Regions from separate parts of the Dasania marina DSM 21967 genome, predicted to be linked through region 3. Evidence: predicted binding sites of a transcription regulator. Region 3 holds the regulator's gene; each other region holds the start of a gene.
The links. The regulator PhoB, encoded in region 3, activates phosphate uptake and scavenging genes when phosphate is short. The targets are predictions, from matches to a motif close to TGTCATAAANNTGTAACA.
Positions count from the first base shown of each region.

Region 1: a site for PhoB is predicted at 2,045-2,062, ahead of B067_RS0112665 (porin). Genes of this name have one in related genera too.
Region 2: a site for PhoB is predicted at 1,334-1,351, ahead of B067_RS0109775 (phosphatase PAP2 family protein). Genes of this name have one in related genera too.
Region 4: a site for PhoB is predicted at 1,810-1,827, ahead of B067_RS0105915 (malonyl-CoA decarboxylase). Genes of this name have one in related genera too.

Region 1 is NZ_KB891585.1:653,251-656,840, forward strand. It holds tRNA gene B067_RS0112640 (tRNA-Val) at 115-190, opposite strand; tRNA gene B067_RS0112645 (tRNA-Asp) at 298-374, opposite strand; tRNA gene B067_RS0112650 (tRNA-Val) at 396-471, opposite strand; gene queD (6-carboxytetrahydropterin synthase QueD) at 727-1,083, shown strand; gene B067_RS0112660 (hypothetical protein) at 1,340-1,885, opposite strand; gene B067_RS0112665 (porin) at 2,175-3,158, shown strand; gene B067_RS0112670 (hypothetical protein) at 3,233-3,590, shown strand, end outside.
Region 2 is NZ_KB891585.1:50,128-53,717, forward strand. It holds gene B067_RS20105 (RNA polymerase sigma factor) at 1-491, opposite strand, end outside; gene B067_RS20110 (spondin domain-containing protein) at 564-1,154, opposite strand; gene B067_RS0109775 (phosphatase PAP2 family protein) at 1,395-1,916, shown strand; gene B067_RS20115 (MJ1255/VC2487 family glycosyltransferase) at 1,943-3,028, shown strand; gene B067_RS0109785 (AraC family transcriptional regulator) at 3,038-3,590, opposite strand, start outside.
Region 3 is NZ_KB891576.1:412,305-415,894, reverse strand. It holds gene B067_RS0106465 (YgiQ family radical SAM protein) at 1-1,128, opposite strand, end outside; gene phoB (phosphate regulon transcriptional regulator PhoB) at 1,352-2,050, shown strand; gene phoR (phosphate regulon sensor histidine kinase PhoR) at 2,057-3,358, shown strand; gene B067_RS0106450 (PstS family phosphate ABC transporter substrate-binding protein) at 3,490-3,590, shown strand, end outside.
Region 4 is NZ_KB891576.1:292,447-296,036, forward strand. It holds gene aptA (omega-aminotransferase AptA) at 1-258, shown strand, start outside; gene B067_RS0105910 (aldehyde dehydrogenase family protein) at 334-1,764, shown strand; gene B067_RS0105915 (malonyl-CoA decarboxylase) at 1,918-3,222, shown strand; gene B067_RS0105920 (CHASE domain-containing protein) at 3,468-3,590, shown strand, end outside.

The DNA of each region.
Region 1 (3,590 bases), on a different contig from region 3:
ATTAGTAATAAAGATTCACCGCAAAAAAAGACTCTATAGACAAATGACAGACATAAAAAAACCACCTCGTGGGTGGCTTTTTTGCGACTTTCTTGGTTGCTACGCTATAGCGAATGGTGGGTGATGACGGGATCGAACCGCCGACCCTCGCCTTGTAAGGGCGATGCTCTCCCAGCTGAGCTAATCACCCCGCTTCAAGCGTCTGTCGCATACACCTAATAAAGGTAAACCCTTCATTTCGGTTACTTTTCCTAGACATAAAAAAACCACCTCTCAGGTGGCTTTCTTCTATTGCATTGGCGGACCGGACGGGACTCGAACCCGCGACCTCCGGCGTGACAGGCCGGCATTCTAACCAGCTGAACTACCGGTCCTTGCAATACTTTACATTCGAATGGTGGGTGATGACGGGATCGAACCGCCGACCCTCGCCTTGTAAGGGCGATGCTCTCCCAGCTGAGCTAATCACCCTCTGCTTCGAACGTGGGGCGCATTCTACAGTAAACACTTTGCTTGTCAAACGGGTATTAGGATTTTTTATATTTTTTCGTGAATTAAAGCTAATTGCTTGTTTTGCATACAAAAACTGATGGATAAAACGGCACATTGCACGGCAATTAGCCAGCCAATAAGCTGCCCTACTGTATGGATTTTAAAATTCGATATACAGTCTCTTTCTAGGCCTTTATTATGGCGCCGCATTCACACTTAGATAGTTTTATACCTATGGAAATCTACAAAGAATTTACTTTTGAAGCAGCTCACCTACTCCCTCATGTTGAAGTAGGCCACAAATGTGGGCGCTTGCACGGCCACTCTTTTATCGTGCGTATATATGTGGAAGATGACATAAACCCACACACCGGCTGGGTGATGGACTTTTCTGAACTCAAACAACACTTCAAACCTTTGTATGAGCAATTGGACCACAACTACCTCAATGACATAGAAGGTTTAGAAAATCCCACCAGTGAAATACTGGCCCAGTGGATATGGCATAAGCTCAAGCCCACACTGCCCATTTTAAGCCAGGTATACATCAAAGAAACCTGCACCAGCGGTTGCATATACCGAGGCCAATAAAGCCTCTGCGCAGCAATTAGCCGAAAACAAGCCGGGAATTTTACTCACAAAGGAAAAGACGCCGCGCAGGCTGGGGATAAAAGCAGCCAAATAATAATGATGCGCTTTAACTAAAAGCACTAACTCATTGATTAATATAGAAAAACATGTGAAAGAGCAAAAAAACAGCAATGCTTAACATGCTAGGCCCTATAGGCCCGCCAGCATTAAGCAAACAAGTTGTGCACAGTTTTATCCACAGATACTGTGGATAAAACTACGGTAAATCAAAGCCCGCCGACAATAAAGTAACGTACTCCCCCATTTCCTCCATACGGTCATAGGGGCGACGCTTTAATATCTCCCACTCATTTTGCTCTTCGGGTGCTGCTAAATACACTGACATAACATGATGCTGGGTAATAATAATGCCGTGCGAGCCCGCACCTGGCGCATAATCTGCCGCCACTATCATGTCGAACTCGGGTAGGTTTTTACGATGTGCAACCTTGCGAAACTCCATGGAGCGGTTCTCAGAACGGCTGTTATACACCCGCCCTAGCCTGTCGGCGAAACCCTCCAAGGTTAATTGTTCTAATATCGCCATTTGCCGGCCGGCCTTGGCATCACCGCTCTCGGCAACGAGCTCTTCAGCCTCCAAGCTAGCGCTTGCGTCACCTGCCTGTAAGCGGCCTAATAAACTATGTAGCTTTTTAACTTCAGCACTGTCGTGGGCAATGATTTTGCGATAATCGAGCTGCCTAGTCACATTCAACAGAGCGGAAGCTTGTTCGATCAGGATGTCAAAAGGTGGTTTTTTCATAGAAAGCAGGTCTTATTTTTATAAGTATAACGCTGTCGCGCATAGCCAAACTACGCTGTATTCTACGTCTTAGCCCCTCACAATGAAAGACTAGCCCTCTTGCAGCTACCGGTATTAAATCGCTAGATTATTTACTAATTACACTATAATTCCAGCCACTGTCATATTCTTGCAACATTACAGTCACAAAATGCACAGCATTACAGAGCAAACGGTTTTTTATAAAAGCAGCCGCGCCCTGTTACTAGTGATCTATATTACAACGACAAAGATATATCTGGAGAGACGAATGAAAATAAGCAACCTAGCTGTAACCATTGCCGCATTAAGTGGCGTAGCCATTGCAAGCCCTGCATTAGCTGAAAACGATATGACAATATACGGTAAAGCCAACCTCAGCCTTAACCAAGTGGATTTGGAAACCGGCGATGAAGACCAATGGAATCTCACCAGCAATGCCTCACGCATAGGCATTAAAGGCAGTGTTGCAATCAATGACGACCTGAAAGCTATTTATAAAATGGAATACGAAGTCGCCATTGATGATGGTGATGCTGATGGTGACGAATTCAAACAACGCAACATCTACGTAGGCTTACAAGGCTCTTGGGGTACTATCATTGGTGGTAAGCATGACACCCCAACTAAACTAATAGGCAAGCCGGTAGACCGCTTTAATGATTTACAACTAGGTGATATCAAAACTTTATTAGAAGGCGAAAACCGCGAGTCTAATATTGTAATTTACAGCTCACCTACATTCGCTGAAAACTTTACCGCTTCTGCGGCCTTTATTCCCGGCGAAGATTCTGATAACTCAGATAATGAAACCAATGACGGTTTAGCCGATGCCACCTCTATTGCCTTAAGCTATAAAAGCGACTTGCTATACGCAGCTATCGCTAACGATAGCGAAGTCGATGGCTGGGACTTAACTCGCCTAGCGGCTGACTTTACCCTCAGCGACGTCGCTAAAGCTGGTATTATTTTTCAAGATGGTGAAGAGTCAGACGGCGATATTGAGCAAACAGGTTTTATCGTTAGTGGCGAATACGGCATTAAAAAAATCGTATTAAAAGCCCAATACGGCATGAGCACCTATGACTTTGGCAGCTTTGATACGGACCTTACTCAAATCACCTTTGGTGCTGACTACAAGCTGAATAAGCAGGTTAAAGTGTATAGCTACTACTCAATGATAGAGACCGATGTAGAAACCGACACCACTTATGACGACACGGTTTTATCGGCGGGTATAGAAGTTAAATTCTAGACCTATACCGCACGATGATATAGGGGCGTTTATCGCCCCTTTTTTATACCCTCACATTAACCATGGAGCCACCCATGTTCATACGCATATTATTAATCAGTTTAATGGCCGCCACATCTACAGCGGTTTATGCTGAATTTGATGTTGATGATGCCGACTCTTTAGACTTTTCTTCTTTTCACAGCAGTAAAAAAGTCGCCAAGCCGCCAGCGAAAAACAAGCCTAAAACAGCAGCCGCTATAGCATTACAGGCAGAGGGTTTGGTCGTATCCACGCACTACAATCCTGAACACAGCGAGCAAACACTGCATGCGATCGCAGCCCTACATAAGCAATTGGCGCAACGCTGCCCGCAGGGCTGGTTAAAAGAAAAAGAATGGAGTCAATATATAGCAGCCAGCGATTACCAACTGCACTATCAGTTTAGTTGCC
Region 2 (3,590 bases), on a different contig from region 3:
CTAATGCATAGCTCGCTGGCGGCTTCGGCGCTGCTTAGGTCAACAATCTTAGTGAGGGTAATGGCTTCTCGGTAGGCTGGTGCTAGGGCGGCAACTAGCTGCCCCTGTGCCATGTGCTCATCTTGGCTAGGCGCATGTTCTTGCTCGCTAAGTTGTTGCTGATTAAATGTTTGTTCTAGGTTATGGTAATAGCGTTTTTGTTTGCGCAGCGCATCAATTGCTTTATGCCTGACTATGGCAAATAACCAAGACCGAAATAAACGTTTACTGTCATAGCTGTGCCTAGCTTGATGTATGGCAATAAACGCGTCCTGCACACAGTCTTCTATAAAGTGTTGCGGCCCTAAGCGCTTAATTAAATAGTGATTAATGGCCTCGGCCAGTTCTGTTAGCAGCTCGCGATACTCTGCTTCATTGCCTTGCTGGGACTGGGCCATAAGCCCAGACCAGCGTTGCTCATCATATTGATGCTGTGCTGGCGTCGCTGTCATAAAAGTTTGGCCGCTGGTTTACAGCGGCAGCTAGTAATCACTGCATTACTTAGCCCTGTGTGGGTATTGTTGCTAATGAACGCGTTCGACTGTAACGATAGCCACCGAGTTCCGCCAGTCATAATGTTGCGGTTTTAGTATTTCATTACCCGCTTCATCATAATCCCCTAGGTCGTGAAAACCGTTGCTTATATGCACATAGCCTTCATCGGTTTCTGGGTTGGGATCGGATAAGGCTATACCGCCGCAGCGTGGGCCGGGTATGTTGGCGCAGTTTTGGTCGTTGTATTCCGTGCCGGCATCATAGAAACTGGCCATAATGGTTTTGCTGCCGCGTTTAGGTAGGCGTAATTTATTCACTGCGACAAAATTATCGTTAGTGGGGATCATCATCGCGGCGACACTTAAAAAACCTAAGTTGGGATGGCCCTTAACGGTCACTGTGGCGCTTTGGCCGGGGGATAATAAGGCAGGGATAACTTGGGCGTCATTAGCGCTGGTGCCTAATTGCTCGATCAAGGGGGCAGGGTTGCCGCTTTCTGCCAATATGGACAAGGCTGGGCTGGCGGGTTGGCCTAAGGTAAATAAGTGTACGGTTTTAGCATGGGTGACCACTAATTGCGGGGTAAAGCTTTGCCCTAGGGTGATATTCGTAATGGTCACTTCATAGCTGGCTGCTAACCAGCAGTAATAGACATATCAGGCTGTGTTTATACATGAGTATTCCTTCATGGTGGGGTAGTTGTGTTACTAGTACGTCATCTACTGCTAAAAGGTTACAGGGTAATAGTAAAAATTTAACAGTGGTTACTTTGGCTACTGTTAGTTTTTAAGTATGGCTATGTCATAAATACTTCATAAATCTGTCATCCGTCATTAACACGCTTCTTTTACGTTAAAGTCATGACAGTATTTGAAGGTATTACAAATTACGATAGGCGCATGTTGCTGTGGTGTAGCAAGTCGCGCTATTACCCCAGTGTCATTATGGGATTTAGGCTGTTGTCGCGCAGTGGTGATGGCTATATACAGATCTTATTGCCTTTGCTGTTACTGGCGTTTAATAACCCACAATACAATGTCTTTGTTAAAACCCTACTGCTGGCTTTTGCCATAGAGCGTGGCTTATATCTGCTGTTAAAAAATACTTTAAAGCGTCCGCGTCCTCCCGAGGCTATTGCTAGTTTTTATAGCTTAGTTAGAGCATCCGATCAGTTTAGTTTTCCCTCTGGCCATACCATGGCGGCTTTTTTATTAGCGGGGCTATGCTTTTTTCAGTTTTCATATATGGCAGCCCCTTTGTATCTATGGGCTTTGTTGGTGGGTGCGTCACGGGTGGTGATGGGTGTGCATTTTCCCAGCGATATTGTGGCGGGAGCATTTTTGGGGTCAGCCATTGCCTATGCAGTGACGGCGGCTGTTTAAATATAAAAACTATTTGAGAATAGACTATGAAAATATTATACGGCATACAGGGGACCGGTAATGGCCATATTTCTAGGGCTAGGATGATGGCCCATTGCTTTGCCGCTACAGGTGTAGAGGTAGACTATTTATTTTCTGGCCGCGCTAAAAAAGACTTTTTTGCTATGGAGGTTTTTGGTGATTACCAGTTGCGCAAAGGTTTGAGTTTTAATGTGTCAGAAGGGCAGGTGAATTATCTTAAAACCGCTAGAGATAATAAGCTGCTGCGCTTCTGCTATGACGTGCTGCGTTTAGATGTGTCGACCTATGATGTTATTATCAGTGACTTTGAGCCGGTCAGCGCCTGGGCGGGTAAATTAAAAAATAAGCCGGTGTTAGGTATAGGCCACCAATATGCCTTTGGTGATAAAACGCCTATGGCTGGCGACAATATTTTTACCCGCAATATTATGCATTACTTTGCGCCAGCAGATTTTCCGGTGGGTTTACACTGGGCCGCTTATAATGATTACACCTTGCCACCTATTATTAATACCGATTTATGCCGCGAAGCCAGCAATGGCAAAGTGGTGGTGTATCTCCCCTTTGAAAACCAACAACGGGTGACGCGGTTACTAAATCAGTTTCCACACACTCAGTTTATTCAATACTCCCCCCATGTAATTGAAGGAGAGGATTATAATGTTAGCCTTAAAAAAACTAGTTACGAAGGCTTTCAATATGATTTAAGCCGGGCCGCTGCGGTGATATGTAATGCCGGTTTTGAATTGGTTAGTGAATGTTTATATTTGGGATTACCTATATTGGTGAAGCCGGTTAATGGCCAAATGGAGCAGGCATCTAATGCCCGCGCCTTGCAGTCGCTGGGTTATGCCGATGTTATGGACGTGGTGAGCTTTACCGCTATAGCGACGTGGTTAAAGGCGATAAAAAGAGAGGGGGCGCTTAAACCCTTGCCCATACCTAATGTGGCAAAGGCTTTGGTGGGTTGGGTAGTGCAAGGGAGCTGGCATGATAAGCAGCGTTTAGTGCAGCAGCTGTGGCAGCCTTTGCAACAGGCACAGCGGCAAACGCCGCGCTATAGTTTTAGTCAACCACTGCATAATTATTGATAGCGCTGTTTACTTGCTATTGTGGTTGTTTTTTTTGCCGCGAAATTGTTGTGGCGTTAAGCCTGTCCAGTTTTTAAAGGCGCGGTTTAATGAGGCCGATTCAGAAAATCCCACTAGCTGTGCAATATCGGCAATGTTCATATTACTGCGGCTGAGTTTATCCATGGTGAGGTCACGGCGTATCAATTCTTTGAGGTGGCGATAGCTGGTGTTTTCGGCGGCCAGTTTTCGGCCTAATGAGGTGCGGCTCATATGTAATGAGTCGGCTAATTGCTCTAGGGTAGGGAATTTTAGCTGCTCTCTGGATTGCTTCAAAATTAAAATTTTGATACGCGTTTCTAAGCTTGAATCTTTGCCGGGTATGGATAAAAAATCATCAGGCAGGCGATTTAAAAAATCATACAGTTCGCTGCGTGAGCGCATAGGTTGCAAATCTTTAAAATCATCATTAAAAATTAGCGCGTTTCTTTCGCCATTAAAGTGTATGGGGCATTGAAACAATTCTTTATACACCGCTGAGTGGGCGGGCTCTGGGTAGGCAAATTCGGCATACAGCGGTTTT
Region 3 (3,590 bases):
AAACACCGCGTCCATCTCGTCGGTTTCCAGCGGAATAGGGGGTGGGTTTAGCCACACTTCTCTATTACCGTGGGCTTGCACTAGGGCGCGGGCGTTGCCGGGGTTGGTTTCCAAGTGTAATACCCGTGAGGCGTGGGCGTAATACATGGGTTCGTTTTTAACTTTTTCGTAGGCGGGCAGGCGTATCACGCTGCGCTCGCGGCCGATTTTTTCTTTACGGGCGGTGAGCGGGTCTATGATGCGTACGGTTTGCACGTCAACGTTGAGTGCTTCTTCCGCTGCCCTTTTTTCGGCGAGAGTGGATTTTTCACAGCCCTCGTTGCCACCTTCTTCGGTGACTTGGTAGGGATTGATTTTGGCGTCTACGGTGCCGATTTGATCGACTTCGCTGGAATCTATAACCGTCCAGCCGCCGGGTATGCTAGTGCGCATAAAGGCGGTGCCGCGTAAATCCTGTATCTCATTAATGGCTTCACCCTGAGATAGGCGGTGGGCGATATCGACGATGGCGCGTTCGGCATTGCCGTACACCAGTATATCGGCCTTGGAATCGAGTAATACTGAGCGGCGTACTTTGTCGCTCCAGTAGTCGTAATGGGCGATGCGGCGCAGGCTGGCTTCTATAGAACCTATGACTACGGGCACGCCTTTATAGGCTTCTTTACAGCGCTGGCTGTACACATTAACGGCGCGGTCGGGGCGCAAGCCACCTTCATCATTGGGGGAATAGGCGTCGTCGTGGCGTAATTTACGGTCGGCGGTGTAGCGGTTAATCATGGAGTCCATGTTGCCGGAGGCCACGCCATAAAATAAATTGGGTTTACCCAACTCCATAAAGGCCTCTTTCGAGCGCCAGTCAGGCTGGGCAATAATGCCTACTCTAAAGCCCTGTGCCTCTAGCGTGCGGCCTATTACCGCCATGCCAAAGCTGGGGTGATCGACATAGGCGTCGCCGGTGACAATGATAATGTCACAGCTATCCCAGCCCAGCACATCCATTTCGGCTCTAGACATAGGTAGAAAGGGGGCTACGCCAAAGCACTCCGCCCAATACTGGCGATAGGAGAACAGTGGGGTGGCGGCTTGGGATTGGCTATTAATCGCCTTGGCGAGGGCTTGTTTAGACATGGTGTGATAACAGTAGACAAATGAGCGAGCATTATACATTAACTTGAGATAAATACTTGGTCTTTGCCGGTGTTGGGATTCAGAGAGCGATGTGGTTATAATCGCCGCCACTCTTTGGCCGCTGGAACAAACAGAGGCTGAACAAACAACGGCCTGTAACAAAAATGTCATGTTTATTGGTTTTAATTGATGTACGCAAAATAATCGTAAGGTTTATAGTTACATGAATGAGAAAACCATTTTAGTGGTCGACGATGAAATGGCCATACGCGAAATGATAGTCATGTCCTTAGAAATGGCCGGCTTCAACTGCTTAGAGGCGGGTAATATTCAAGATGCCCACAGTCTAGTGATCGATAAAAAGCCTGACCTGATCTTGTTAGACTGGATGCTACCCGGTGGCAGTGGCATAGAGCTGTTACGGCGCTTGCGCCGCGATGAGCTTACCGCCAGCCTGCCGGTGATTATGGTGACCGCCAAGGTTGAGGAAGACAACAAAATCCAAGGCCTGGATGTGGGAGCAGATGATTACATCAGCAAGCCCTTTGCCCCTAGAGAGTTAATCTCACGGATTAAAGCGGTATTGCGTCGTACCGGTGCCGGCGAAACCGAACCTACCATAGCGGTGGATGGCCTGCAGCTAGACCCCGCCAGCCACCGCGTGTTTATCGATAAAAAACCGGTGGATATGGGGCCTACTGAGTTTCGGCTATTAAAATTCTTTTTAACCCACCAAGAGCGCGCCTATAGCCGCGGCCAGTTACTGGACCATGTTTGGGGCGGCAATGTCTATGTGGAGGAGCGTACCGTGGATGTGCATATACGCCGCCTGCGCAAAGCCCTAAGCCTGGATTGCGAAAACTACGCCAATATGGTGCAAACCGTGCGCGGTACCGGTTATCGTTTTTCTACCGCGAGTTAATTATTAATGCAGCGTATCAATTGGATGGTAGAGCTCAAGCAGTTGGCCCAGTTGTTTACTGTAGCCTTAGTCTTGGGTTGGTTAACGGGCCATCTATTGCTGGTGCTGTTGTTGGCGGCGCTGCTGTATATAGCCAGTACGTTTAGGCAATTACTGCGGGTGCAGCGCTGGCTGGTGGCTGAAGATGGCAGCGACGCGCCTGAGTCCTCAGGGCTGTGGGGCGATATGCTAGACGGTATTTACCGTCTGCAAAGGCAAAACCGGGAAGAGCGGCAGCGCTTACAGGGCGCGGTGGATTATTTGCGGGATTCTTTGGCGGCGCTATCCGATGCTGCGGTGATGATCGATCAAAGCGGTGATATCGAGTGGTGTAATCTTGCTGCCCGCCGCTTACTAGGCCTGCGCTATCCCGAAGATGTAGGCCAGCAGTTGGTTAATTTGATACGCAGCCCTGAGTTTATCCATTACTACGAAGCCAATAGCTACCAAACCCCCTTAGATTGCGCGTCACCCCATCAGCCCGAAAAACAATTGCAGTTTCAGCTCACCTTTTTTGGCCAAGGCAGCCGCTTATTATTTGCCAGAGATATTACCCATACCTATAGGCTGCAAGAAATGCGCAAAGACTTTGTGGCTAATGTATCCCATGAGTTGCGTACCCCGCTGACCGTGGTAAATGGTTATCTGGAAACGTTTGTCGATAGTGAGTTAGCTGAGCAACCCCGTTATAAGCGTGCCTTTCAGCAAATGTTGGAACAGGTGCGGCGTATGGAAAGCCTGATTAAAGACTTAATCGTATTAACCCGCCTAGAAACCGTACCCGACGAAGGCGAGCACAGTGTGGTTGCGGTGTGCCCCTTATTACGGCAAATACGCGAAGAAGTGTTGGCGGTGTTTAATCAACAGCGTGAAATAGTGTTGGACTGTGATGCCAGCCTAGGCTTGCGCGGTGAAGGTGAGGCACTGCGCAGCGCCTTTACCAATCTGATAATGAATGCCGCTAAATATACCGGCGAACAGGGCAAAATACAGGTGCGCTGGTTTCGCGATGGTGAGCAGGCCCGCTTACAGGTAGAGGACAATGGCTTGGGCATAGAGGCTCACCATATTCCCCGTTTAACCGAACGTTTTTATCGCGTGGATAAAAGCCGCTCTACCCAAACTGGCGGCACAGGTTTGGGCTTAGCGATTGTTAAGCATGTATTATTGCGTCATCACGGCGAGCTGCAAATTACTAGTAGCTTGGATGAGGGTAGTACTTTTGCCTGCAGCTTTCCCCTGAGTCAGTGCCAGATCTCATCGACCTAAGCCTTTAGGCTGCCTTCAGTGCTTACCTCAAGCGCATAGTCTTAAATGTTTCAAAAATATGTCACACAGCTGTAACAAAGTTTTTTTACAGTGACACCATCATGTTGATAAACCCTGTTTGGAGAAAACGAATGACGATGAGCAACTTTAAAAAAATAGGCGCCGCTCTAGCAGTGAGTGCCGGCGTGTTGGCTTCAACGGTAGCTACTGTAGCTACGGCGGCTACCGCGGT
Region 4 (3,590 bases), 120 kb from region 3:
GAAGCGGTACACAGCCTAAAAGGTTGTAACCATATAACCGACATACGTAACACCGGCTTTGCAGCTGGCATTACGGTGGCAGCTCTCCCCGGCGAGCCCGCCCGTCGCCCTTATGAGATCGCCATGAAGATGTGGGAAAAAGGCTTTTATGTACGCTACGGCGGTGCCACCATACAGTTAGGCCTACCGTTCACGACTGAAAAGTCTGAAATCGATTCATTAATTAACGCCTTAGGCGAAACCTTTAACCAAGCCTAAGCTCACTATATATAGATCACAACAGCCGTGTACTACACTGACCAGTGAGTACACAGCATTTAACTATTAACGAGGATGTACAAAATGGCCGTATCACAGCCCGTAGAATTAAGCGAAGCAGGAAAAGAGATCAAAAGTCTTGTCGACCGTGCCCGCGCCGCCCAAAAGAAAATTGAAAACTACAGCCAAGAACAAGTAGATCAACTACTTCGCGCCATGGTGTGGTCAGTCGCTCGCCCCGGTGTGGCAGAAGCCATTGCCAAGCAAGCGGTAGAAGAAACCGCGCTGGGTAACTACGAAGGCAAGTTCACTAAAATGTCTAAAAAATGCCGCGCCGCCCTGTTTGATATTATCGACGATGTATCGGTAGGCGTGATTGAAGAATTACCTGAGCGCAATATTATAAAAGTCGCTAAGCCTATAGGCGTAGTGGGTGCCTTAACCCCATGTACCAATCCCGAAGCGACACCCGTTATTAAAGCGATGAACGCCCTTAAAGGCCGTAACGCCATCGTGATTGCGCCACACCCACGCGCTAAAATCACCACCAAAATGCTGTGTGACAAGATGCGCGCAGCCTTAAAAGCCTGTGGCGCGCCCGAAGATTTAGTGATCGCTATAGAGCAACCTTCTTTAGACGGCACTGCTGAATTAATGAAACAATGTGATGTGGTATTGGCCACTGGCGGCGGCGCCATGGTTAAAGCCGCGTACTCTAGCGGCACGCCTGCCCTAGGTGTAGGTGCGGGTAATGCCTGTATCACCGTAGACGAAACCGCCGACCTTGATGATGCCGCACGCAAAATCAAACTGTCTAAAACCTTTGACTACGCCACGTCATGCTCATCAGACAACAATGTCATTGCGGTTGCCGCCATCCATGACGCACTGTTAGAAAAGCTACAAGCTGAAGGCGGTTACTTAGTTACTGAAGCTGAATATCCCAAATTTAAAGACGCTTTATGGCCTGATGGTTCACACTTAAATCCTGACATCATCGCGCAATCAGCACAGCGTATCGCTGAAGTTGCCGGTGTTAGCATCCCTGAGGATAAATCTTTTATCATCGTGCCTGAAAACGGTGCTGGCCCTGAACATATGTTCTCAGGTGAGAAACTATCGGTAGTGATGGGCTTCCACAAAGTGGCCGATGTTGATGAAGCAGTAGCCTTAACCAACGCCATACAAGAGTATCAAGGCCTAGGCCACTCTTGTGGTTTATACACCACTAACGACAAAGCCATAGAAAAATTCGCCATGGGTACTAAAACCTCTCGCGTCATGATCAACCAACCACAGTCTCTATCCAACTCTGCCAACGTGTGGAACGGTATGCGTCAAACCTTCTCTTTAGGTTGTGGTTTTTGGGGTGGCAACTCGGTGAACGACAATATTAACTGGCGTCATCTGGTCAACATCTCTTGGGTTTCTCGCCCCTTAGACAAAGTTAAAGTCATTCCCAGTGACGAAGACCTCTTTGGCGATGCCATGGATTTGATTAAATAACAGCACTTACCACAGCAGTACCCAGTGACTGCCTCTCGCAGAGGCAGTCACTGTTTTGTAACACCATAACGTTATAACTTATTTTAGCCTGGCAATACCTAGGCTCACCTCCCAGGCCTAGGCCCAACACCACACAAGGTAGGAATTTACACTATGTCATTCAATTTGTGGATGAACTCCATAGCCGAAGCCGGCCGCGACTTATTACGCCGCTCTAAAGACAACAAAGAAGACAAAGATATTAAGGCGCTATGCATAGACCTGTGCTCTAACAAAGGCGAAGCCATGGGTACCGCCCTAGCCTGCGCCGTCGTTAACGCCTATCACGCCATGAATGAAAAACAGCAACTAGCGTTTTTTAAACTATTGGTTAGCGATTACAGCCCCAACTCCGACACCATACTGCGCTGTGCCGAGGCCTATAAGGCCGACACCTCACAAAAAAACTTACAAGCTCTCGATAACGCAGTAGAGCCACCACGGCAGCAATTATTCCGCCGCATTAATATGTCACCCACGGGTACGCCCACCTTGGTAGGGATGCGGGCAGACTTACAAAAACATCTTAAAGACCATGAAGACCTACGCGCTGTCGACAACGATTTAAAACACCTATTAGAATCTTGGTTTAACCGTGGTTTCTTAAAAATACGCAGCATAGATTGGAAAACCCCGGCCCATATACTAGAAAAACTGATCGCCTATGAGGCCGTACACGAAATGAACGGCTGGGAAGACTTGCGCCGTCGCCTAGAAAACGACAGACGTTGCTTTGCCTTTTTCCACCCCGCCTTAGAAGACGAGCCGCTAATCTTTGTAGAGGTCGCCTTAACCCACGGCCTAGCCACAGCGGTACAACCTCTATTGGCCCCCCAAACCAATGGCCAAAAACCAGAGCCCGCCGACACCGCTATCTTCTACTCCATTAGCAATTGCCAAGAAGGTCTAAAAGGCATTTCTTTTGGTAACTTTTTGATCAAACAAGTGGTAATGGAGTTACAGCATGAGTTGCCGCAGCTAACCCAATTTTCTACTCTCTCGCCCATACCCACTTTCTGCCGCTGGTTACACAAGGAGCTGGATAATAAAGACAGCAGCTTAATTAATAGCAAAGAGCGCAAACTATTAGCGCAAATCGATCTAGAAAACTGGCACCAAGATGCAGCCTTGGCCGAAACTTTAAAGCCGGTACTCATGCGCTTATCTGCCCATTATTTGCACAACGAAAAACGTGGTGCCGCACCGCTGGACCCTGTGGCTAGATTTCACTTAGGTAACGGCGCGCGCATAGAGCAGCTTAATTGGATGGGGGACACCTCTAAAAACGGTCTCAAACAATCGGCCTCTATTTTGGCGAACTATCTCTACAAGCTGAATAAAGTTGAAGAGAATCACGAAGCCTATATCAATGACAACGTAGTGGCCTGTTCGAAGAAATTCAAAACCTTATTAGATTAACGCCCCCTTCAAGAGGCCCCGCACTACGGAGGCCTCTTACCCCTCTCTTTACATCCTGCGCTCATCAACACAGCACTGCTGAGCTATCAAACTACCTCTCCCCATATTATCCCAGCACAGTGTAGGGTTATAGACTGCTAGCTAAACCGTTTTTTTCAAGCTTATAGGCTGATAACGAATAACAGCTATATTTATAAGTTATATTGACTACAATAAAATCATCGAACCATCAGGATGGCGTTTTAGTGAAGCTTTTAGTACATTTCTTTATTCCCTGCCTTAGTTACTTTTTTTTAGGACAGCTGGGTTTAATGCTTTCTATCCCCCCCGGCTTTGCCTCAGCGGTATGGCCGGCCTCGGGGGTAGCA